One region of the Microbacterium sp. P2_F9 genome, then DNA from elsewhere that is predicted to be linked to it. Evidence: predicted binding sites of a transcription regulator. Region 1 holds the regulator's gene; the other holds the start of a gene.

The links. Region 1 encodes HspR, which represses chaperone genes until heat shock. Its sites were predicted from a motif close to AAGTTGAGTCNNNNNGACTCAACTT; they were not measured.
Region 2: the regulator HspR is predicted to act here: its motif matches at 4,415-4,439, upstream of AC1DVT_RS02385 (Hsp20/alpha crystallin family protein).

Annotation. Positions count from the first base shown of each region.
Region 1 is NZ_JBFUFC010000014.1:12,823-17,405, forward strand. Features, by position in the region: gene AC1DVT_RS02790 (nucleotide exchange factor GrpE) at 1-433, shown strand, start outside; gene AC1DVT_RS02795 (DnaJ C-terminal domain-containing protein) at 452-1,450, shown strand; gene AC1DVT_RS02800 (heat shock protein transcriptional repressor HspR) at 1,494-1,988, shown strand; gene AC1DVT_RS02805 (DUF2252 domain-containing protein) at 2,026-3,396, opposite strand; gene AC1DVT_RS02810 (potassium channel family protein) at 3,512-4,279, shown strand; gene AC1DVT_RS02815 (hypothetical protein) at 4,276-4,583, shown strand, end outside.
Region 2 is NZ_JBFUFC010000012.1:650-10,062, reverse strand. Features, by position in the region: gene AC1DVT_RS02415 (DUF2207 family protein) at 1-771, opposite strand, end outside; gene AC1DVT_RS02410 (MarR family winged helix-turn-helix transcriptional regulator) at 815-1,255, shown strand; gene AC1DVT_RS02405 (ABC transporter permease) at 1,263-1,997, opposite strand; gene AC1DVT_RS02400 (ABC transporter ATP-binding protein) at 1,994-2,791, opposite strand; gene AC1DVT_RS02395 (DUF4287 domain-containing protein) at 2,881-3,171, opposite strand; gene AC1DVT_RS02390 (TetR/AcrR family transcriptional regulator) at 3,183-3,809, opposite strand; gene AC1DVT_RS02385 (Hsp20/alpha crystallin family protein) at 3,918-4,385, opposite strand; gene AC1DVT_RS02380 (L-serine ammonia-lyase, iron-sulfur-dependent, subunit alpha) at 4,640-6,142, opposite strand; gene AC1DVT_RS02375 (VOC family protein) at 6,208-6,573, opposite strand; gene AC1DVT_RS02370 (formate/nitrite transporter family protein) at 6,681-7,628, opposite strand; gene AC1DVT_RS02365 (DUF3237 domain-containing protein) at 7,713-8,177, opposite strand; gene AC1DVT_RS02360 (CocE/NonD family hydrolase) at 8,174-9,413, opposite strand, start outside.

The sequences.
Region 1 (4,583 bases):
GGCGGTAGCCTCCCCGCACGAGCTCTCCCTGGTGCACGATCTCAAGCGACTGCAGGCGGAGTATGCCAACTACCGCCGGCGCACCGAGGAGCAGCGGGAGATCGAGATCGAACGCGCCCAGGGTGCGGCCGCCAAGGGGCTCCTGCCCGTGCTCGATGACCTCGACCGCGCCGAGAAGCATGGCGACCTCGAAGAGGGCACTCCGTTCACCGCCATCGCCGAGAAAGTGCGCGGCCTGGCCGAGAAGATGGGCCTGTCGACCCATGGCGTGGCCGGCGAGGCCTTCGACCCGCAGCAGCACGAGGCGATCTACCAGGCTCCGACCCCCGGCGTGACCGTGCCCACGGTGCTCGAGGTCGTCGAGGTCGGCTACCGTCTCGGTTCGGTCGAACTGCGTCCGGCGAAGGTCGTCGTCGCGGTGCCCGCCGAGTGACGCTCGGGAGGAGCATCCATGGCCAGTCAGGACTGGTTCGATAAGGACTTCTACAGCGTGCTCGGCGTCTCGAAGGACGTCACCGAAGCTGATCTGAAGAAGACGTACCGCAAGCTGGCGCGTCAGTACCACCCGGATTCCACCCAGGGTGACGCCAAGGCCGAGGCGAAGTTCAAGGAGATCAGCGAGGCGTACTCGGTCCTCTCCGATGCCACGCAGCGCAAGGAGTACGACCAGATCCGGGCCATGGGCTCCGGCGCCCGCTTCACCTCGGGCGGCGCGGGCACCGGCGGCTTCGAGGATGTCTTCAGCATGTTCGGCCAGGGGCGCGGCGGAAGCCGCAACCCGAACCCCGAGGACTTCGAGGACATCTTCCGGATGTTCAACGAGCAGCAGGCGAATCGCGGGTTCGGCTCGGGCCGGTTCGGCCAGCCCAGTGGCGGCTTCCGCGGCGCGGGTGGGCCGACCAGAGGCGCGGACGTGACCGCTCGCACGACGATGGACTTCGTCACGGCGACCAAGGGCGAGACGATCACGCTGCAGGGTGACGACGGCAAGCCGTTCAAGGTCAAGATCCCGGCCGGGGTCGCCGACGGGCAGAAGATCCGCCTGCGCGGTCGCGGCCGCGCATCGATCGACGGCGGCGAGCACGGCGATGTCGTGGTCGCCGTCACCGTGCGCCCGCACCCGGTCTTCACCCGGGAGGGGCTGAATCTGCGTCTCACCGTGCCGATCACCTACACCGAGGCTGTCTTCGGCGCGACGATCGAGGTGCCCACGCTCGGCGGCGAGCCGGTGAAGCTGCGCGTCGCACCCGGCACGCCCTCCGGGCGCGTGCTGCGGGTCAAGGGCCGCGGGGTGGAGAGCCCCAAAGGCACCGGAGACCTCCTCGCCGAGGTGCAGATCGCGGTGCCGTCGCACCTCGACGACGCTGCGCGGGAGGCGCTGGAGCGGTTCCGCGAGGTGGAGCCGAAGGAGAACCCCCGCGCCGATATCGTGGCCAAGGCGAGGGGCTGAGCGCTCCGGCCGAGTGCGACCGATGACAGGGAGGTGATGGCGGATGGGCATCGAAGACATCGACGAGGATTCCCCGATCCTCGCGATCGCCGTCGCCGCTGAACTCTCCGGCATGCACCCGCAGACGCTGCGGCAGTACGACCGGCTGGGACTCGTCGTGCCCGCCCGCACCCAGGGCGGGTCGCGGCGGTACTCGCTGCGCCACGTGCAGCAGCTCCGCGAGGTGGCCCAGATGTCCTCGGACGGCATGGGGCTGCCCGCCATCGCCCGGATCCTCGAGCTCGAAGACCGGGTGCGCGAGCTTCACCTCCGGGTGCGCGACCTCGAAGACCGGGTGCGCACCGAGCTCGATCGCCGGCCCGGCGCGCGCGTGTTCGCCGCCGGGGCCACCGGCTCGGTCGTCACGCTCCGCAACGGCATGCGGGTGCGCCGCGCGACCGAACTCGTGCTCTGGCGTCCGKGGGCACCGCTCGAGGCGGGCGAGTCCGAGGCTGCGGCACCCGGTGCCGAAGCAGGCGAGACGGACGACGGCGCCTGAGCGCGAAGGATGCCTCGGGCCGAGGCATCCCGTCAGCTCAGGACTTCGGCGGATTCGCCGCCACGAACGCGTCGTAGTCGGTGCGCGAGAGAGCCGCGTAGGCATATGCCCATTCCAGAATGGATTCGCCGACGACCCGGCCGTTGCCGATGTAGCCGGCGACCTCCGCGGCCGCAGGCGACTGCGCGTGCGCCCGAGCGAGCACGGCCGCGCATGATTCCGCGTAGCGCTGGAAGGCCGAGTCGTCGAGCGTCTCGATCTCGACGCCGCCCTTCATGTCGTGGAACTGCCGCACATAGAAGTCGCCGGCGTAGGCGCGCAGGTGCCCGAGGAACGGGTCGGACACGGCCTGCAGAATCCGCTGCATGCCGACCACTCGGCCGCCCTGCCCGTTCTCGACGATGTAGTCGGCGACCGTGGGCGGCTGCTCGATCCCGCCGTACTGCTCCAGCACGCTGCGCTCGGCCTGCTTGCCCTGCAGCAGCAGGGCGTTGCCGATGCTGTCCTGCAGCACGATGAGCGTGCACAGCGTCCCGACGCTGCCGACACCGACGACGCGTCGGGCGATATCCGAGACGGTGTACTGGGTCAGGACGACTCTGATGTCGACGCTGGCGGATGCCGCGTACCGCCGGAAGTTCTCCGCGAGACGCGACTCGACCTCCGCATCGGTGTGGGTCAGGGTGGGGGGCTGCTCGACGAAGGTGAGCCGGCCGTCCGGGCCGGCCGTGGTGAGCTTGCGGGCGGCGCGATCACCGGTGCGCTTCTCCGCGTCCTTGATCGCCGCGCGCATCGTTCCCTTGGAGGCCTTGTCCATGGAGGCGATGCCGGCTTCGGCGTCGAAGTGCTCGAAGTAGCGCGACACCGGGCTGCGCTCCGCGTTCACGGCCATCGAGCGGGCGTACGTGTGGATCGCGGACAGTGCGGCGTCCTGCACGACGACGTGCGCGCGGTCGGTGGCCTGTCCGCCGATCACGACGCTGGCGATCAGGCGCTTGAGGTCCCACTCCCACGGCGCCCAGGCGGACTCGTCGAAGTCGTTCAGGTCGAACATCAGCGTCCTCTGCGGCGAGGCGTAGAAGCCGAAGTTGGACACGTGCGCATCCCCGCACGAGGCGACGAGGATCCCGCTGTGCGGCTCGCGCGCGAGGTCGGCCGCCTGGATCGCTGCGGTGCCCCGATAGAACGCGAACGGGCTCGCCGACATCCGCTCGATCCGCAGCGGGACCAGGTCGGGTTGGCGCAGGGCATTCTGCGCGTCGAGGATGCCGAGCGGATCACGGTCACCGGGCGTGAGCCGGGAGAGCGTGCTGCGCGCGACCGCACGGCGCGCATTCCGTCCCTGTTCCATGCGTTCTTGGATGGTGGCGGGGCGAGTCCAGGTCTCTGCGAGCGTTGCGTCCGACATGGTGCTCATCCTGCCACCGCCGGTTGCCGGCCGGGAGGGCTGTGTCCTCCCGCCATCCGGGCGAGCGGCGGCGATGCTCATCCCGCCGCTGTGCCACCGGCTCTAGAGTTCAGCCATGGCGCGCGCACGCATGACGATCGGGCATTGGGAGGAGCTGACCCACTGGCCGCTGATCATCGCGTCGCTGCTGTGGCTCATCGCCTACTCCTGGAAGGTCATCACGGACGCGCACGGCACCGGGGCGGTCGTGCTGTGGGCCGTCATGGGCGTGACCTGGGCGATGTTCGTGATCGACTATCTCGTGCGCCTCCTCCTCGCCCGACCGCGTGCGAAGTGGTTCCGCGGGCACCTGCTCGACCTCGCGATCGTGGCGATCCCGATGCTTCGGGCGCTTCGCCTGCTGCGCGTGCTCACCGCGATGACCTTCGGCAAGCGCACCGCAGGGACGGCCCTCCGCAGCCGCATCGCCATCTACGGTGCCGGTGCGACGCTGCTCGTCATCTATCTGGTCGCGCTTGCCGTGCTCGATGTCGAGCGCCGCGCGCCCGGCGCGAACATCACGACCTTCGGCGAGTCCATCTGGTGGGCATTCGTGACGGCCACCACCGTCGGCTACGGCGACTACTACCCGGTGACGGCACTGGGCCGCGTGTGGGCCGTCGGGCTCATGGCGGGCGGCATTGCGATCGTCGGCACCGTCACAGCGACCGTGTCGTCGTGGGTCATCGAGAAGGCCGCGGCCGGACGCGACGACGACGAGGCGTCGACGCGCGGTCAGGTGCGTGCGCTCTCGCAGCAGATCGCCGCGCTCGGCGAAACCCTCACCGCACCCGCTGGTGGGACCAGCGCATCGCCCGCCGGCGCAGCAAAGGAGAACTCGTGAACACCGGAGAACGAGCCCAGGGACCACGTGCGGCGGTCGCCGACGCCGCGTCGAGCGAGCGAAACCTCGAGTCGATGTCGCTCGGCCTCGGCGTCGTCGCGTTCATCGTGACGGCGGTGGCCGCGATCATCGCCTTCCGGTTCCAGCCCGCTCCGATCTCGGGACCGGGCTCGGTCGGCCAGTTCGCCGCGATCGCGTCGGCCGTCATCGCGATCGTCGCCTTCGTCGCGGGCCGGGTCCTCGTCCACCTGCGCGCCGACGGCAAGCGGATCGGCATCCTCGATGTCGTCGACATCGCCGCGCT
Region 2 (9,413 bases), on a different contig from region 1:
GGCCAGGAAGGAGTTGTCGAACGCGGCGAACGTGCCCTTCTCGAAGGCCACCGCGATCGTCATGGTCTGGTACGGCTGGATCGCGTCGGCAGCCGCGAAGACATCCGTTCCGCCCTGCGCGGCATCGGTCGCTTCGATCGTGCACAGGTTGTCGTCGCCCTCGAACCCGCGGTAGCAGGCGCTCGCGCCGGTCAAGCTGGGCGCGAGGTCCTGATCGACGTGCAGAGTCGCGGTGACGCGGCTGAACGGCTGCGGCCACTGCGTCCCGTTGACGTCCCATTGGAACTCGTCGGCGCCGGTGTTGTCGAAGAACCGGGTGACATTCTCGAGTGTGTAGGTGAAGACGTAGATCTGCTCGCCGTGCACGAACTCGTCGGCGCGGGACGTCATCGTGAACGTGCCGTCTTCGCGATCGACCTCCGCGGCGCGCGGGTTGCCGTCGCCGTCGGTGATCGAGACGAATCGGGGGTTCAGCGGCACCCCGAGATAGGAGTCCGGGATGATGCGCCGCATGCCGTGGTTCTGGTTGTACTCCGGGAACACGGCGACGAACCGCTCGACCACTTCGAGCGTGCTCTTGCCCTCGTCGGTGCGTCCGAGCGTGTAGTCGACGTCCATCCTCGCGAAGGTGAAGTCGTCGAGGCTGGCCGATGCCACGTCCGCCGCGCCGTCATCGGAGGTGACCGACAGATCGGCGCAGGCCGTGAGAATCAGCGCGCAGGCCGCGATCGCCGCGCAGACGGCGCCCAGTCGCCTCAGCACCTTCCCCACGAGCACAGCCTAGGACCCCGCTGGTGCCTTTAGTCTGGTGCACATGACCGATCGTCGCCTCGCCATCGAAGCCTGGGAAGCGCTCTTCCGCGCCCAGCACGAGGTGTTCGGCGAGATCAGCGGCGACTTCGAGCGCGCGGCACTCAGCCAGGCGGAATACGACGTGCTGCTCACCGTGACCCGCGGCCCGGAGATGACCGCGCGGCTGCGCGATGTCACCGCGAACATGCTGATCAGCCAGCCGAGCGTCTCACGCCTCGTCGACCGGATGGTCGCCCGCGGGCTGCTCGCCAAGTGCGCCGACCCGGACGACGGTCGCGGGGCCCTGGTGCACGCCACCGACGAGGGCGCGGCGGCATTCCGCGTGCTCGCACTGAAGCACGGCAGTGCGATCGCGGACCGGATGTCGGTGCTCACCGACTCCGAGCTCTCCGCGCTGCGCGAGCTCACGGCGAAGCTGCGCACCCCGAAGCCCGACTGCTGACGCGAGGCTACGGCGTGCGGCGGCGGAGGGTGAGCGAGGCGAGCACGAGGGCCCCGACGAGGAATCCGAGGATGACGAGCAGCGGGCCGTAGACGTCCCAGCCCTCGTCTCCGGCTGTCACAGCGTTGATCGCGTCGATCGCGTAGCTGAGCGGGAGCACCTTCGAGATCGCGTAGAGCGCGTCGGGCATGTCCTCGCGGGGCATGAACAGTCCGCCGAGCAGGATCTGCGGGAAAACGATCAGCGGCATGAACTGCACCGCCTGGAACTCCGTGCGCGCGAACGCGCTCGCCAGGAGTCCGAGAGCCATGCCGAGCACGGCATCCGTCACTGCGACGAGCCCCAGCTGCCAGACCGGACCGTCGGTTTCGAGCCCGCAGACCCAGACCGCGAACGACACCGTGACGATCGCCTGCAGCATCGCCATGAGACCGAACGCCAGGCCGTAGCCGAGGATGAAGTCGCCCTTGCCGAGCGGCGTCGTCATCAGCCGCTCGAGCGTGCCCGAGCGGCGCTCGCGCAACGTGGTGATCGAGGTGATCAGGAACATGATGATGAAGGGGAACAACGCCAGGATCGGCGGGCCGTAGGTGTCGAACACCCCCTCCTGGTCGCTGAACAGCCAGGCGAACAGGCCGACCAGCAGGCTCGGGGCGACGAGCATGAGCGCGATCGACCGGGGGTCGTGGCTCAGCTGGCGCAGCACGCGACCGGCGGTGGCGACGGTGCGGACCCCGTTCACTTCTCCGCCTCCCCACGCGCCTCGCGGCGTGTGAGTGGATGGTCCGGCGCCGGCCCCACCACCGAGCCGGAGGTCATGTCACGTTCGATGAGCGTGAGGAACGCCGCATCCGGATCCTTCTGACCCGTGTCGGCGAGCAGCCCATCCGGAGTCGTGTCGGCGATGACGTGGCCGGCCCGCATGAGGATGAGTCGGTCGCAGCGGAGCGCCTCATCCATGACGTGGCTGCTGACAATGAGGGTCGCGCCCTGGTCTGCGAGCCCCCGGAACAGGCCCCACAGCTCGTTGCGCAGCACCGGGTCGAGGCCCACGGTCGGCTCGTCGAGCACGAGGAGTTCGGGCTCGCCGAGCATCGCGACCGCGAGCGAGACGCGGCTCTCCTGCCCGCCGCTCAGGGAGTCGATGGTCTGCCGCGCCTGATCGGCGAGACCGACCTGCTCGATGACCCGGTCGACATCGGACCGCGGCGCGCCGATCAGCCGGGCGAAGTACGCGAGGTTCTGCTGGATCGTGAGGTCGCCGTAGACCGACGCCGCCTGCGTGTCGTAGGCGACCCGCCGACGCTGGGATTGGGTGCCGGCGGGATCGCCGAGCACTGTGACCGAGCCGCCCGCCACCACCTGCACGCCGACGATGGAGCGCATGAGTGTCGTCTTGCCGCAGCCGGACGGTCCCATCAGCCCGGTGATCTGGCCGCGTGGGATGTCGAGGTCGATGCCGTCGAACACATCGGCTTTTCCTCGGCGCACGCGGAGTCCGCGGATCTCGACCGCGTTGCGGACGTCGACGCTCATGATCCGGCGGTGAGGCGGGATCGCGATTTATTCATCACGCGGTGAATTATGCTCTTCGCGCTGGGCGCGGTCAAGAGCCGCCCGCGCGCCTAGGGTGCAGGGTTCGTCGCCTTGCCGTCGAGCCAGAGCGTGTCGGACGGATCGCTGTGGGTTCCTCCCGAATCGACGTGCTTGACGTTGATCTTGGGGCCCTTCGTGATCACGTGCACCAGCGCCATGGCGTGGCCCCGGCCGAGCCCGTAGTCCTCGGCGAGCCAGGTGACGATCTCGCCGGCCTTCGTGCCGGGGCCGAAGCCTTTTGCGGTGGCGAGGTCGATGAACTGGCGGGGGGTGAGCCCGGTCTTGTCCTCGATGTTGTCGAGATATGCCTGGAACGTCATAGGTTCTCCTCTCACCCGGCGGGGGGCCGGTCTCCGGTCAGATAGTGCTGCAGGTTCGGGCCGACCCACGCGACGAGGTCGTCGACGGATGCCGCGGCCGCGGCGGGAAGCTTCAGCACATGCCGGGCGAGCAGCATGCCGGCGATCTGCGAGGCGACCAGGCTCGCGCGCAGCTCGGCATCGGGGTGGTCGAGGTCGGCGGCGATGCGGCCGAGGAGCTCGCGAGAGAGGAACGCTGCAAGCAGCGGCGTGGCGAGCCGGTTGCCGATCCCGGCGCGGAGCAGCACCACCCCGCGCTTGCGCACGTCGGGCTTCTCCCAGGCCTCGAACACGTAGCGCGCGATACGGGCGCCGAGCTCGTCGCGCGGGCCGGCGAGGAGAGCCGGGATGTCGACATCCGGCCGCATCGGAGCATCGACCGCCTCGGCGAAGAGATCCGCCTTCGTGCCGAAGTAGTGGTGCACGAGCGCCGGGTCGACTCCGGCCCGGGTGGCGATGCCGCGGATCGTGGTGGCGTCGTACCCGCGCTCGCCGAACTCCTCGACGGCCACCGTGAGGATGCGCTCGCGCGAGCCCGACTCGCCGCCGCGCGGCCGTCCGCGCCGGCGCTGCGGCGTGGGGACGGCGTACTCGGGCACGGGCTCAGCCTAGAGCCGAGGCATCCCACGGCGCTCGGGAGGATCCGGATACGCGGAACCGCCCCGGTCCTTGGAGGACGCGGGGCGGTTCCGTGCGTGTGCCGCGGATTACTGCTCGACGGGCTGCGGCGCGTCGGCGGTGTCGTGCGTGCTCTCGTGGGCCGTGATGGTCGGGGAGCTCACGTCGGACGCCACCGAGATCTTGCGCGGCTTCGCCTTCTCGCTCACCGGGATCGCGACGCTGAGCACGCCGTTGGCGTAGTTCGCCGTGATGCGCTCGGAGTCCACGCCCTGGCCGAGGCTGAGCTGACGCAGGAAGCTCGCGCCCTCGCGCTCGCGCGTGATCCATTTCACCCCATCACCGGAGGTGAGCGTGCGCTCGGCCCGGATCGTGAGCAGCTGGCCGTCCACGTCGATGTCGACCGAGCCCGGGTCGACACCAGGCAGGTCGGCGGTCAGCACGTAGTGGTCGCCGTCACGATAGAGGTCCATCGGCATCCGGCGCGGACCGCGGCGGGTGTCGAACAGGCTCGACGCGAGGCGGTCGAGGTCGCGGAACGGGTCATTCGTGGCCATGGAAATCGCACTCCTTCTGATCGTTCTGAAACTTGAGCCTTATCGACTCAAGTACGTTCAGATTAGCACTCTGGCATGCCGAGTGCCAGAGATTCGCGCACGGCGAACACCGGGCGCCGGTCTATCTGCTCGCGCTGTCCAAACCGCCGTTCGCGGTCGTTCTCTTCGGGCGCGTGGGGCGGTTTCGACCGCGCGAGGGTCAGTCGGCGCGGGCCCAGCGGACGGAGCAGACGGATGCCTGGGCCAAAGGCAGCTCAGCACTCGATGACGTTGACCGCGAGGCCGCCTTCGCTGGTCTCCTTGTACTTGGTCGACATGTCTATGCCGGTCTGCCGCATGGTCTCGACGACCGCGTCGAGCGACACGTAGTGGCTGCCGTCGCCGCGCAGCGCGAGGCGAGCCGCAGTGACGGCGGTCGACGCGGCGATCGCGTTGCGCTCGATGCACGGGATCTGCACCAGCCCGCCGACCGGGTCGCACGTCAGGCCGAGGTGGTGCTCCATCGCGATCTCGGCCGCGTTCTCGATCTGGCGGTTCGTCCCGCCCATGACGGCCGTGAGCCCCGCCGCCGCCATCGCGCACGCGGAGCCGACCTCGGCCTGGCACCCGCCCTCGGCACCGGAGATCGACGCGTTCGCCTTGAACAGCGAGCCGAAGGCGGTGGCGGTGAGCAGGAAGCGACGGATGCCGCGGCGGCGGTTCGCCTCGGCGATGCGCTCCTCGTCCAGGGCGATCGTCGAATCCGCCAGCGCGTCGACCGGCGCCTGGCCGAATCCCAGCAGCGCGCTGCCGACCAGTTCGCCGTAGGGGGTGACGGCATTCCCCGCACCGAGCCCGGAGTCGGCGAGGTACCGCCACCAGTACATCGCGACGGCCGGCAAGATCCCCGCCGCGCCATTGGTGGGGGCGGTCACGACCCGACCGCCGGACGCGTTCTCCTCGTTGACGGCGAGCGCGAACGCGCCGAGCCACTCCCCCGGGAGTTCGCGGTGACCGGTGGCCTCGGCATCCTCCAGCTGCGCCCGGATCGCGCCCGCGCGACGCTTGACCCGCATCATTCCTGGCAGCACTCCGTCCGCGCGCAGGCCGGCCTCGATGCAGCTCGTCATGGCGTCCCAGATCGCATCGAGGCCCGCCGCGATCTGCTCGTCGGAGCGCAGCGCCTGCTCGTTGATCCGGGCGGCCTCGGCGATCGTCAGACCGCGCTCGTCGCACGCGGCGAGAAGTTCCGCGGCATTGTCGAAGTCGAGCGGGAAGGGGCGCGCAGCGACCCGCTGGGGCTCGCCGTCGCGCCGGATGAATCCCCCGCCGACGGAGTAGTAGGTCTCCTCGGCGAGCACGGCATCGGCCTCGTCGAGCGCAGTGAGCGTCATCGCATTCGGATGCCCCGGCAGCCGGGTGCGCGGCAGAAAGGTGACGCCCTCCTTCGAGAAGGGGACGGGGTGCGTGCCGTCCAGCAGCAGCGCGCGGCCCTCGGGCCAGTCGGTCCATGCCCGGCGCACGGCATCCGGATCCACCGTGCGGGGATCCAGGCCCTGCAGCCCGGCGACGACGGCGTCGGGGGTGCCGTGCCCGATGCCGGTCGCGCCCAGCGAGCCGTAGAGGATGCAGCTAACGCGCGCCACGCGGTCGAGCAGACGGTCCGAGCGCAGGCGGTCGGCGAAGTCGCGGCCGGCCCGCATGGGTCCGACCGTGTGGGAGCTCGAGGGTCCTACTCCGATGGAGAACAACTCGAACGCCGAGACGTAGGCGCTCATCGCCCCAGGCTACGCCCCGCCGCACGGCGGGGGTCGGAACGCGTGACCCTCGATGCGGCGAAGGGTCAGGCCCGCTGGAAGGCCACGAGCCCGACGGTGTTGCCCTCGGAGTCCCGGATGAACGCCTGCCACTCTTCGTGTCCGGCCGGTCCGAGGCGGTCGTCCTCGTGCCTGAAGATGACGTGCGGGGGCGAGATGATCTCGGCGAGCCCATCGAGGCGCTCGATCGTCTCATGCACGTTGTCGACGTGCAGATAGATGAGCGCCGTGGGCGCATGGCGATCGAGCAGCAGCCGCACCCCCTCGAGATCGAAGAAGAGCAGTCCGGGTGGATCGAAGAGTCCCGTGGGCTTGGCGTGCAGCAGCCTCGAGTAGAACGCGGCCGCGCGCTCGAGATCATCGGCGTGCTGGGCGATCTGGACGAGTCTCATGACCGACCTCCGGGGGCGAGGTGACGGATGCCGCACCCGCAGGAGGACGGATGCCGCCGCTCAACGCTACTCCCCGAGCACTCTGCGCGGGCCGCCGCCAATGCGCCTCAGCGCTGGTTGCGCGCTGGGGCGACCCGTCGTCCGCTCGGGCCGCGGGTGGCGGTGCGCACCCGGATGGTTCCCGTCGCGACGCGGTCGGACGGCACGACCACCGTGAGCTGCTCGGGCGCGGGCGAGCCCACGACGCCGACCGCGGCATCCGTCTCCGCCTGCGCGATCGCGCGCGGCGAGCCGCCGATGATCCAGTAGCCGACGCCGACGATGATCGCTCCACCGACGAGATTGCCGAGACCCACCCACAGGATGTTGCTGCCGAAGAGCGCCCAGGTCGCGTTCGGGTCGCCCGTCATGAGGCCCAGGGTGTAGGTCGTCATGTTCGCGACGACGTGCTCGAACCCGGAGGCGATGAACGCGAGCAGCGCCCAGAAGATCACGACGAGCTTGGCCACATCGCTCTTCAGCCGCGCGCACATCCAGATGGCGAGGCAGACGAGCATGTTGCACAGGATGCCGCGGACGAAGAGCTGGAGTGGTTCCTCGGACGCCTTCCCGGCGAGCATGTCCGAGAGCATCTCGCCGGCGGCGGGGTTGGAGTGCAGGACGCCCGACACCGCGACGAGGCTGCCGAAGACGGCGGCGCCGAGGAGATTGGCCAGGAACGTGAAGGACAGCGCGCCTGCGGCCGGCCCTGGCCGGACCACCCGCATGAGCACGCCCTGCGTGAGAGTCATCATCGACGAGGTGACGAGCTCTGCCCCGGCGAACACGACGAGCGTCAGCGCGACGCCGAAGACGAGTCCGCTCACGAGCTTGCCCATGCCGGTCCCGGCGGCGATGAGCGGGCCGGCGACGTTGAGCATCAGGACGACGGCGACACCGATGTACGCTCCGCCGAGCATGCCCGAGATGGTGAACCGCAAGGGTTCGCGCACACCGTGCGCCTTGTGGACGGCCGCATCGGCCTGAACCTGCAGTGTCTCCTCGATCGTGCGCATGCTCGACCTCCTCGGCTCCATTGTCGCATGTGGTCAGACCACAAACAAATGGAGCTGAGAGTTTGCCGCGCCTCGCCCGCTCGACTACGTGACGCGGTACGCCGAGTACGTGACCCGGTCGGCCGCGCGCACCGCCGACGCGACGAAGATCGCGCGCTGCAGGTCGGCGTGCTCCGCGGCCCCTGCCTCGAGCGTCACGACCGTGCGGAAGTAGTAGGCCGAGGGATCGACCGGCTCGCCGCGCAGCAGCGCCTCCAGCACCGCGGGCGGACCGCTGCGGACGCCGGTCGCGTGGATCAGGATGTGCGCACCATCCGCCGTCTTCGCGGTGTACCGCGCGTCGACCTCGATCGTCCCGTCGGGGCGCACGATCTGCCAATCGGCTCCCCCGGCCAGGATCTCGGCGTCGAACAGCCCGCTGACCGACCCGCCCACGATCGGCACGACGCGTCGGTGTCCCCGACGGGTCTCGCCGTGATCCTCCAGCGCCCCGAGCACGACCTCGACATCGAAGGCGTGCTCGAGGCCAGGAACCGGTGCGCCGTTCATCGGACCCACACCGGCAGCTCGATCCGCGAGGCGTCGGGCCCCTCGTGCGAGATCTCCTGCACCGCGACCTGGGTCGCGGCAGCGTCGAACGCGGCCTCGGCCGACCCGGGGTTGCGCGCATAGCGGGGGTGGGCGCCGGAGGAGACCTGGATGCCGACGGAATGCCCGGCGGCGAAGCGGTGGAAGGCGGGCCACAGCCCCACCTCGACCTCGCGGAAGCCCTCGACGTCCGGCAGCGGGTCGGTGTCGACCGTGCCGATCGCCCCGATGCGACGGATCCCGTCGCACACGGTCATCGACGTGCCGTCCGGGTGGACATCGGTGATCCGGACGAAGACGTCGTAGCTCGGCGCCGAGGAGCGGAACCGGATGCGGGCGATCGGCTGCCCGGCGATCTCGAGCGGAGCTGTGAGCGTCGCACTGCGGAAGACGGCGAGATCGGTCCGTGCCTCGTGCTCGCGGTTGTCGACCGGCTCGGTCTTCGGCAGCAGGCTGGGTCCGCCGACGGCGGGCGTCGCGTCATCGGGGTCGTACGTGTAGGTGGTCACACCGCCGGTCGTGGCCTCGGTCGACATTGTGCCGCCTGACCCGAGATGCCACTCTTGAGCGGCTGACCCCGCCGGCGGCCAGGACTCGAGGTCGTGCCACTCGCCCACACCGGTCTCGAACGCGCGCACTGGCGTCGGCCTCGACGCGGGGGCGCCGCTGAAGGTCTCCTTGAGGAACGCGATCGTCTCGGTGTGCGTCGGCGCCGCCATGCCCAGTGACGTGTGTCCCCATGGTCCGAGGATGAGTCGGGGCGCGCGTGCGGCCTCGACGAGGTGCGCGTAGTCGGCGAGCTGCCACGGCAGGAAGATGTCGTACCAGCCGGTGATCATCGAGACGGGGGCCGCGACATCCGCCACCGACGCGGCGTGGGACTGCTGTGCCCAGTACTCATGGGTGAGGTCCTCGCGACGCACCCAGTCCTGGTACCAGTGGATCTCCTCCCCCGTCGCCGCGGAGTCGCCGGCGCTCAGCGGCAGGACGGCGAACGCCTTGTCGAGCTTCGGGTCGGGCAGCGCCATGCCGATCATGGCGAAGCCGCCACGACGCATCCGGTGCATCATGCGAGTCCAGCCGAGGGCATTGCGCAGCGCGAACGCACCGTTGTCCCACGTGATGGCGCCGAAGTCGGGCATCGTGGTGATGAGCACGAGCGCCTCGGAGGCGTTTTCAGGGTCTTCGAGGGCCATG